Regions from separate parts of the Pseudomonas sp. MDT1-85 genome, predicted to be linked through region 1. Evidence: predicted binding sites of a transcription regulator. Region 1 holds the regulator's gene; the other holds the start of a gene.

Region 1 (5,614 bases):
CCTGGTGCCGGGCATGCCGCACTTCTCCTTTCTGAGCATGGCAGCTGTGGCGGCTGGCGGCGCTTACCTGTTCTGGAAGAAGCAGAACGCGGTCAAGGTTCATGCCCTGCAAGAGGTCAAGCGTCAGCAGGAACTGCTGCCATCGCCGGCCCGCGCCCAGGAAACCAAGGAGCTTGGCTGGGATGATGTGACGCCGATCGACATGATCGGCCTGGAAGTCGGCTACCGCCTGATCCCGCTGGTGGACCGCAACCAGGGTGGTCAGTTGCTGGCGCGGATCAAGGGTGTGCGTAAAAAGCTCTCCCAGGACCTGGGCTTCTTGATGCCGACGGTGCATATCCGTGACAACCTCGACCTGGCGCCAAGCGCCTACCGTCTGACCCTGATGGGCGTGATCCTGGCCGAGGCCGAGATTTACCCGGACCGCGAACTGGCGATCAACCCGGGGCAGGTCTACGGCACGCTCAACGGTATTACCGCCAAAGATCCGGCTTTTGGTCTGGAGGCGGTCTGGATCGAAATCAGCCAGCGTGCCCAGGCGCAATCCCTGGGCTACACCGTGGTCGATGCCAGTACGGTAGTGGCAACCCACTTGAACCAGATTTTGTACAAGCACTCCAGCGAGCTGATTGGCCACGAAGAAGTCCAGCAACTCATGCAATTGCTGGCCAAAAGCTCGCCGAAACTGGCTGAAGAGCTGGTGCCGGGGGTGGTTTCGCTGTCGCAATTGCTCAAAGTCTTGCAAGCATTGTTGGCCGAACAGGTGCCGGTACGGGACATTCGCAGCATTGCCGAAGCCATCGCGAACAACGCCGCCAAGAGTCAAGATACTGCCGCTTTGGTGGCGGCGGTGCGCGTCGGCGTATCCCGTGCAATCGTGCAAAGCATTGTAGGCACTGAGTCGCAGCTGCCTGTGATCACCTTGGAGCCAAGGTTGGAACAAATATTGCTCAATAGTCTTCAGAAGGCAGGACAAGGCTCGGAAGAGGGTGTTCTGCTGGAGCCAAGCATGGCAGAGAAACTGCAACGCTCGTTGATCGAAGCGGCGCAGCGTCAGGAAATGCAAGGTCAACCGGTGATTCTGCTGGTGGCCGGTCCGGTTCGCGCGATGCTCTCGCGATTCGGCCGACTGGCAGTCCCGGGTTTGCATGTGTTGGCTTACCAGGAAATCCCTGACAACAAGCAAGTGACCATCGTTGCGACAGTAGGGCCCAACGGCTGAGGTAGTGGTTTATGCAAGTTAAGCGTTTTTTCGCCGCCGATATGCGTCAGGCCATGAAACTGGTTCGTGATGAGCTGGGCGCTGATGCCGCCATCATTGGCAATCGCCGGATCGCCGGCGGTGTCGAGCTGACGGCTGCCCTGGATTACAAATTGTCGGCGCTGGCCCCGCGTGTTCCGAACATGGAACTCGAGGACGAGCTGCGCAAGACCCAGTCGCGGATCGTCACCGCCCAGGCCGAACTGAGCCTGCGTAGCGATGGCGAGAGCGACAAGACCACCAATCGCCAATTGTTCGCCGGCCTGCCGTTGACCGCCGCCGAGCCGCTGATCGAACCGACGCTGGCCGAGCCTCGGCGTTCGGCGCCTGCTCCTGCCACAGCGACCGGCGTTGACCCGCGTGCATTCGACTCGATGCGTTTCGAACTCAACAGCCTGCGTGAACTGATGGAAGTGCAGCTTGGTTCTTTAGCGTGGAATCAGTTGCAAGGCAGCCGTCCGGCCCAGGCCAACCTCTGGCGTCGCCTGCAACGCATCGGTCTGTCCGGGCCGTTGTCGCGCGATCTGCTGGCACTGATTACCGATATTGAAGAACCCCGTCAGGCCTGGCGCATGTTGCTCGCGCATCTGGCGCGGATGATTGCCACCCCGGAAGTCGAGCCACTGGAAGAGGGCGGTGTGATTGCGATGGTCGGCCCGGCCGGCATGGGCAAGACCACCACACTGGCCAAACTCGCCGCCCGTTATGTGCTCAAGTACGGCGCGCAAAACATCGCGTTGGTGAGCATGGACAGCTACCGCATCGGCGCTCAGGAACAGCTCAAGACTCTGGGCCGCATCCTCAATGTGTCGGTCACCCATGTCGACCCGGGTCAATCACTGGTGCAGGCGCTGGAACCTTTGCTGCGCAAACGCGTGGTGCTGATCGATACCGCTGGCCTGCAGGCCAGCGATCCGGCACTGCGCATGCAGCTCGAAAGCCTGGCCGGACGCGGCATCAAATCAAAAAATTATCTGGTATTGGCAACCACCAGCCAGAAACAGGTTCTAACCGCCGCTTATCACAGTTACAAACGTTGCGGCCTTGCCGGCTGCATCCTGACTAAACTGGATGAAACGGCAAGCTTGGGCGAGGTGTTGAGCCTGGCCATCAGTCATGAACTGCCGGTGGCTTACCTGACCGACGGCCCGCGGATTCCGGATGATTTGCATCTGCCGCGTCGTCATCAGTTGGTCAGCCGCGCCGTTAGCGTGCAAATGCAGGAAGAACCCAGCGAAGAAGCCATGGCTGATATGTTCGCTGACCTTTACCACAGTCCGACCAAGCGGGTTGGCTGAGGTATTAATGAACGGTTTTTGTACCTACATCGATGGTCTGCCATGCATTGTTCAGTTGGTGAACGCGCAGCCAGTAATGTGGCCTCCGTCTAAGAAAGACAAGGTAAAGAAATAACATGGGCAGCATGCATCCCGTACAGGTGATCGCGGTGACCGGCGGCAAAGGTGGCGTCGGGAAGACTAACGTGTCAGTGAACTTGTCCCTGGCTCTAGCTGAGCTCGGCCGGCGCGTCATGCTGCTGGATGCCGATCTGGGACTGGCGAACGTCGACGTCCTGCTGGGGCTGACACCCAAACGTACCCTGGCCGACGTGATAGAAGGCCGCTGTGAGCTGCGCGACGTGCTGTTGCAAGGGCCCGGCGGTATTCGTATCGTCCCGGCCGCGTCCGGCACCCAGAGCATGGTTCATCTGAGCCCGGCCCAGCATGCCGGCCTGATCCAGGCTTTCAGTGACATCGGCGACAACCTCGATGTATTGGTGATCGACACCGCTGCGGGCATTGGTGACTCGGTGGTCAGTTTCGTGCGCGCCGCCCAGGAAGTGCTGCTGGTGGTGTGCGACGAGCCGACCTCGATCACCGACGCCTACGCGTTGATCAAACTGCTTAACCGCGACTACGGCATGAATCGTTTCCGTGTCCTGGCCAACATGGCCCAGAGCCCGCAGGAGGGCCGCAACCTGTTCGCCAAGTTGACCAAGGTCACGGATCGTTTCCTCGACGTCGCCCTGCAATACGTCGGTGCGGTGCCTTACGACGAAAGCGTGCGCAAGGCCGTGCAGAAGCAACGTGCCGTCTACGAAGCCTTCCCGCGTTCCAAGTGTTCCCTGGCGTTCAAGGCCATTGCGCAGAAGGTCGATACCTGGCCGCTGCCGGCCAACCCGCGTGGACATCTGGAGTTTTTCGTCGAGCGCCTCGTGCAACAGACCGCAGGACCCGTCCTATGACAGCCAGTGGCTACAACCTCTACAAGAAGTCGGCACGTGACGCGCAGTACGAGCTGATCGAGCGTTACGCGCCACTGGTCAAACGCATTGCCTACCACTTGCTGGCGCGTTTGCCGGCCAGCGTCCAGGTCGAAGACCTGATCCAGGCCGGGATGATCGGCCTGCTTGAAGTATCAACCAAATACGACGCCAGCAAAGGCGCGAGTTTCGAGACGTACGCGGGCATTCGAATCCGCGGCGCGATGCTCGATGAAGTGCGCAAGGGGGACTGGGCGCCACGTTCCGTTCACCGCAATACCCGCATGGTCAGCGACGCGATTCGCTCGATTGAAGCTAAAACCGGCCGTGACGCTAAAGATCACGAAGTTGCGGCCGAACTCCAATTGAGTCTCGACGATTATTACGGGATTTTGAACGACACCCTGGGCAGCCGGTTATTCAGTTTCGACGATCTGTTGCAGGACGGCGAACACGAAGGGCTGCACGAGGATGGCGCCAGTGCTCATCTCGAGCCGTCACGCGATCTGGAAGATGAACGCTTCCAGGCGGCGCTGGCGGACGCGATTGCCAATTTGCCGGAGCGTGAGCGACTGGTGTTGGCGCTGTACTACGACGAAGAGTTGAATCTCAAGGAAATCGGTGAGGTCCTGGGGGTCAGCGAATCTCGGGTCAGCCAGTTACACAGCCAGTGCGCGGCCCGTTTGCGGGGGCGTTTGGGGGAGTGGCGAGCGCGCTGACAGGCAGTGTGGGGACACTGCGAACGAGGTTGGTACGGCATTTTGCTGCATCAGCCACGGCCCGTTGTAATCCATACAACTGTTGAGTGTTACGCCGAATTGATTGAACGGCGCGTTCAGGTGCTGCGCGCGTTTTAAGACTGCTTGGAGGTCGAATTGGACAAGAATATGAAAATCCTCATCGTTGATGACTTCTCAACGATGCGGCGGATCATAAAAAACCTGTTGCGTGACCTTGGGTTCACCAACACGGTCGAGGCGGATGACGGTATTACCGCGATTCCGGTCCTCAACAGCGGGAGCATCGACTTTCTGGTAACGGACTGGAACATGCCCGGCATGACCGGTATTGATCTGCTGCGCCACGTGCGTGCCGATGAAAAACTCAAACACCTGCCGGTGTTGATGGTCACGGCCGAAGCCAAGCGCGAGCAAATCATCGAAGCCGCTCAGGCGGGTGTGAACGGCTATGTGGTCAAGCCATTCACGGCTCAAGCGTTGAAAGACAAGATTGAAAAGATCTTCGAACGCATCGGTTGATGTGCAAAGCCAGTCCGTCACGGGGGAGCTATGGAGCAAAACGAATCTTCACAGGGCGATTTCGAATCGACCCTGAAAAAACACGCGGTCGAACTGGTCGAAAGCCTTGAAAAAGGCAGGTTCGGCGACGCTGTGCAACTGATCCATGAGCTCAACCAGACCCGTGACCGCGGCCTGTACCAGGAAGTGGGCAAGCTCACCCGCGAGCTGCATAGCGCGATCGTCAATTTTCAGATTGACCCGCACATGCCGCAAGCCGAGGAAGTGTCTCAGATCACGGATGCCACCGAGCGCCTGGGTTATGTGGTCAAGCTGACCGAGGCCGCGGCCAACCGCACCATGGACCTGGTGGAAAACGCCACGCCGCTGATCAACAGCCTGAGCGACGAAGCTCAGGCGCTGAGCACGGATTGGGGACGGTTCATGCGTCGCGAAGTCGGGGCTGAAGAGTTCCGCGAGCTGGCCCGGCGGGTCGACGGTTTCCTGACACGCAGCAGCGAAGACAACCGCGTCGTGTCGAGCAACCTCAACGACATTCTGCTGGCCCAGGATTACCAGGACCTCACCGGTCAGGTGATCAAACGCGTGACCCAGTTGGTCACCGAAGTTGAAAGCAACCTGCTCAAGCTCGTGCTCATGGCCAGTCAGGTCGACCGCTTTGCGGGTATCGAACATGACCGTGAAGCGATGCTGGCTGAAAAAGATCCGCAAAAACATCTCTCGCAGGGTGAAGGTCCGCAGATTCATGCCGATAAAAGAGAAGACGTTGTGTCCGGTCAGGACGATGTGGACGATTTGCTATCCAGCCTAGGATTTTAAATTTTAGAATTT
Region 2 (3,260 bases), 3.0 Mb from region 1:
CAGCATTTGCCACAACCCACGCAGGAAAACGTTGTATTCATTGAACGGCCAGTCACCTGTGAGCGCATGAAATGGCGACAAAAAGCCACCGCAAAGGTCTGTACCGAAGCAAGTTATGCGCCATTCACTGCGCTTTTGCTGTTGGGCGGATGGAGTCCCATTCGGTCACGTAGGCGGTTTTGCTCTTCTTGTTATAGAGGCACAACTCGGTGCCTTGCTGGCCTTTCATGTGTTTTTGCGGGTACTGGCCTTGCAGCAGGAGCGCGGTATAACCGACCCGGTCATCGAACTGCGCGGCATTGCCGACGGGTTTGACGTTCTTCAGGCCACTGGTTTTGGTGCAGCTGGCGAGCACGGCTTTGTCGTAGGCGACCCAGGCGTCGGGGCTGGAGGCGTGGGTTTGGGTGGCGAGGGCGGCGAGGCAGAGGAAGGTCAGGGTGGTGGTTTTCATGGTTTGGGCATCCTTGGGCTGGTATTGGCCAAGGGGTGAGTATGCCTGATGGTTTTGAATTGTTTAGGCAGGCCTCTTCGCGGGCAAGCCTCGCTCCTACAAGGTTCGGTGACCTGTGTAGGAGCGAGGCTTGCCCGCGAAAGCGGTCTCAGGTTGGAACCGGTTCCCGGCGGACCACATACATCCCGGCACTTTCATACAAACGCTGTGCCCGAAGGTTGTTTTCCAGCACCTTCAGGTCCACAAAGCCTTCGCGGCGTTGCTGAAACACGTTGAAAGCATTTAGCAGCAGCGCACGGCCAAGTCCGCGGCCTTGAGCGCGCGGATGCACCACCAGGCTCTTGATGTAGGCGCTGGTCCAGCACTGGGCGACGCCGACGATTCCTTCGGCGTCGAATGCGATGAAGCACAGGGACGGATCGTATTCAGGATCGGTTTCGAAACGCTGTTGCCAGACTTCCAGCGCCGGTACGCGACCGCTACCTTCCAGATAGCCGAGTTCCATCAAGTGATGAACGGCTTCGGCCAGTTCGGGACGGTACTCGGTCAACTCAATGCCATTTGGCCAAGTGAAAGGCGGCACATCCTCAGCGAGGTTGCGCCGCATCAGAAAACAAAAAACCTCGGCCACAACTCAGTGACCTTGTTCGGTGATGGCCCTGGCCGCCGCGATCAGGCATTTGGTCAGTTCCGGCGAGGAGAATTTGGTCAGCACCGCGTTGGCCCCTGCCAGTCGAGCCTTCTCGCTGTTCATCGCGCTGTCCAGCGAGGTGTGCAGCAACACATAGAGGTGCGAGAAGTCCGGCGTTTCGCGCAAGGTGCGGGTGAGGGCATAGCCGTCCATTTCCGACATTTCGATATCGGAGACGATCAGGTTGATTTGCTGGGCGGTGCCTTGCAGGTCCAGCAGGCAGTCGATGGCTTCCCTGGCGCTGCGAGCGGTGTGGCATTGCAGGCCGAGGTTGCGCAGGGTGTGCACCGATTGTTGCAGGGCGACCTGGCTGTCATCGACCACCAGAATCCGCGCGTTGCCGAGTACTTCGGCGTCTTCCATGCTCAGTTCGGTCGGGGCTGTTTCGATCTGCGCCGGAGCGATGCCGTGGATAACCTTTTCGATGTCCAGCACCTGCACCAGCGTACCGTCGACCGAGGTCACGCCGGTGATGTACGAGCGCACGCCGCCTGAGCCGAAGGGCGGCGGACGGATGTCGGTAGTCAGGCAGTGGACGATCTTGCTCACCGCCTGAACGTGCAGGCCCTGCTTGGAGCGGCTGACGTCGGTGACGATCAGGCAGCCACCGTTCGGGTCTTCCAGCGGTCGCTCACCGATGGCGCGGCTCAGGTCGATCACCGACAACGACGCGCCGCGCAGGGTGGCGATGCCTTTGACGTGGGGGTGCGACTCCGGCAGCTTGGTCAGTGGCGGGCAGGGGATGATTTCGCTGACTTTCAGCAGGTTGATCGCCATCAGCTTGCCGCTGCGCAAGGTAAACAGCAGAAGCGAAAGTGAATCTGCGCGGGCTTTATTGGAAGACATAAAAACCTTCTGTGGAAAAAGGTGATGGGCGATTGTGAAGATCGCCAACAACTATCGATGCCGGGTTATCGACTTGTCGGGGGCTGGCTTTAGGGATATTCCCCAGCATAACGACCAACGCGATTTTTGTAGCAGCTGCCGAAGGCTGCGTTCGAGGACGAAGTCCTCGCCAAACCGGGCAATGAGTTGTACCTGAGGCACCGCGTTTGCCGGTTTACGACTGCTCCGCAGCCGGCAGCTGCTACAGGAGATCGCGTTATTTCATGCCTAATCTCTTGGCCATCCGCCCCAGGTTCGCCCGATCCAGACCCAGCTCCCGCGCCGCGCTGGCCCAGTTGTTCTGGTGCCGTTCCAGGCAAGCGCTGATCAGTTGGCGCTGATAATGCTCGGTGGCCTCACGCAAATCCCCTGCAATTAATGCAGCCGCCGGCGCAGCATCCACCGGTTCCGGCGCGGATTCAACGCTGCCGTTGGGCAAGTCCAGATCCGCCGCGCTCAAGCTGAGAATCTTTGGCCGTTGTTTGCAGTTGCCCAATGCCTTCAACGCACTGCGGCCAATCAAATGCTCCAGCTCCCGCACGTTCCCCGGCCAGTCATACGCCAATAATGCCGCTTGCGCATCGCTGGTCAGGCGCAGGCTGTTGAGGCCCATGCGTGAACGGTTTTGTTCCAGGAAGTAGCCGCTGAGCAACAGCACATCCCGACCGCGATCGCGCAGTGCGGGCACCAGCAGCGGGTAAACGCTCAAGCGATGATAGAAGTCGGCACGGTAGCGACCGCTGCGCACTTCTTCTGCCAGGTCGCGGTTGGTTGCTGCGATCAATCGCACGTCGACCTGATGCTCCTTGTCTGAGCCCAGGCGCTGCAATTGCCCGCTCTGCAGCACCCTCAATAATTTGGCCTGCACCGTCAGCGACAGCTCGCCCACTTCATCGAGAAACAGCGTGCCACCATTGGCCAGTTCGAACTTGCCGCGCCGATCATTCGTCGCGCCGGTGAAAGCACCGCGCACATGGCCGAACAATTCGCTCTCCACCAGCGTGTCTGGCAGGGCGGCGCAATTGAGGCTGATGATCGGTTTGTCGGCCCGGGACGAAGCCGCGTGGATGGCCTGGGCCACCAGCTCTTTGCCGACTCCGGTTTCGCCGGTGATCAGCACCGTCAGGTCGCTGCCGCCCACCAGGCTGATCTCTTCCACCAGTCGTTTGTGAGCCTTGCTCTGGCCGATCATTTCGCGGTTCTGTTGGCCGCTGGCCTGACGGTAAACCTCGG

The links. Region 1 encodes FliA, which starts transcription of late flagellar genes. Its sites were predicted from a motif close to CTAAAGTTTNNNNNNNNNNNGCCGNTAA; they were not measured.
Region 2: a site for FliA is predicted at 2,054-2,081, ahead of ACYZT2_RS23690 (chemotaxis protein CheW). Genes of this name have one in related genera too.

Annotation. Positions count from the first base shown of each region.
Region 1 covers NZ_CM142715.1:2,114,429-2,120,042, forward strand. Annotated here, with positions in the region: gene flhA (flagellar biosynthesis protein FlhA) at 1-1,222, shown strand, start outside; gene flhF (flagellar biosynthesis protein FlhF) at 1,234-2,559, shown strand; gene fleN (flagellar synthesis regulator FleN) at 2,676-3,506, shown strand; gene fliA (RNA polymerase sigma factor FliA) at 3,503-4,243, shown strand; gene ACYZT2_RS09575 (chemotaxis response regulator CheY) at 4,412-4,783, shown strand; gene ACYZT2_RS09580 (protein phosphatase CheZ) at 4,814-5,602, shown strand.
Region 2 covers NZ_CM142715.1:5,283,710-5,286,969, reverse strand. Annotated here, with positions in the region: gene ACYZT2_RS23705 (YkgJ family cysteine cluster protein) at 1-41, opposite strand, end outside; gene ACYZT2_RS23700 (hypothetical protein) at 125-451, opposite strand; gene ACYZT2_RS23695 (GNAT family N-acetyltransferase) at 600-1,058, opposite strand; gene ACYZT2_RS23690 (chemotaxis protein CheW) at 1,086-1,988, opposite strand; gene norR (nitric oxide reductase transcriptional regulator NorR) at 2,245-3,260, opposite strand, start outside.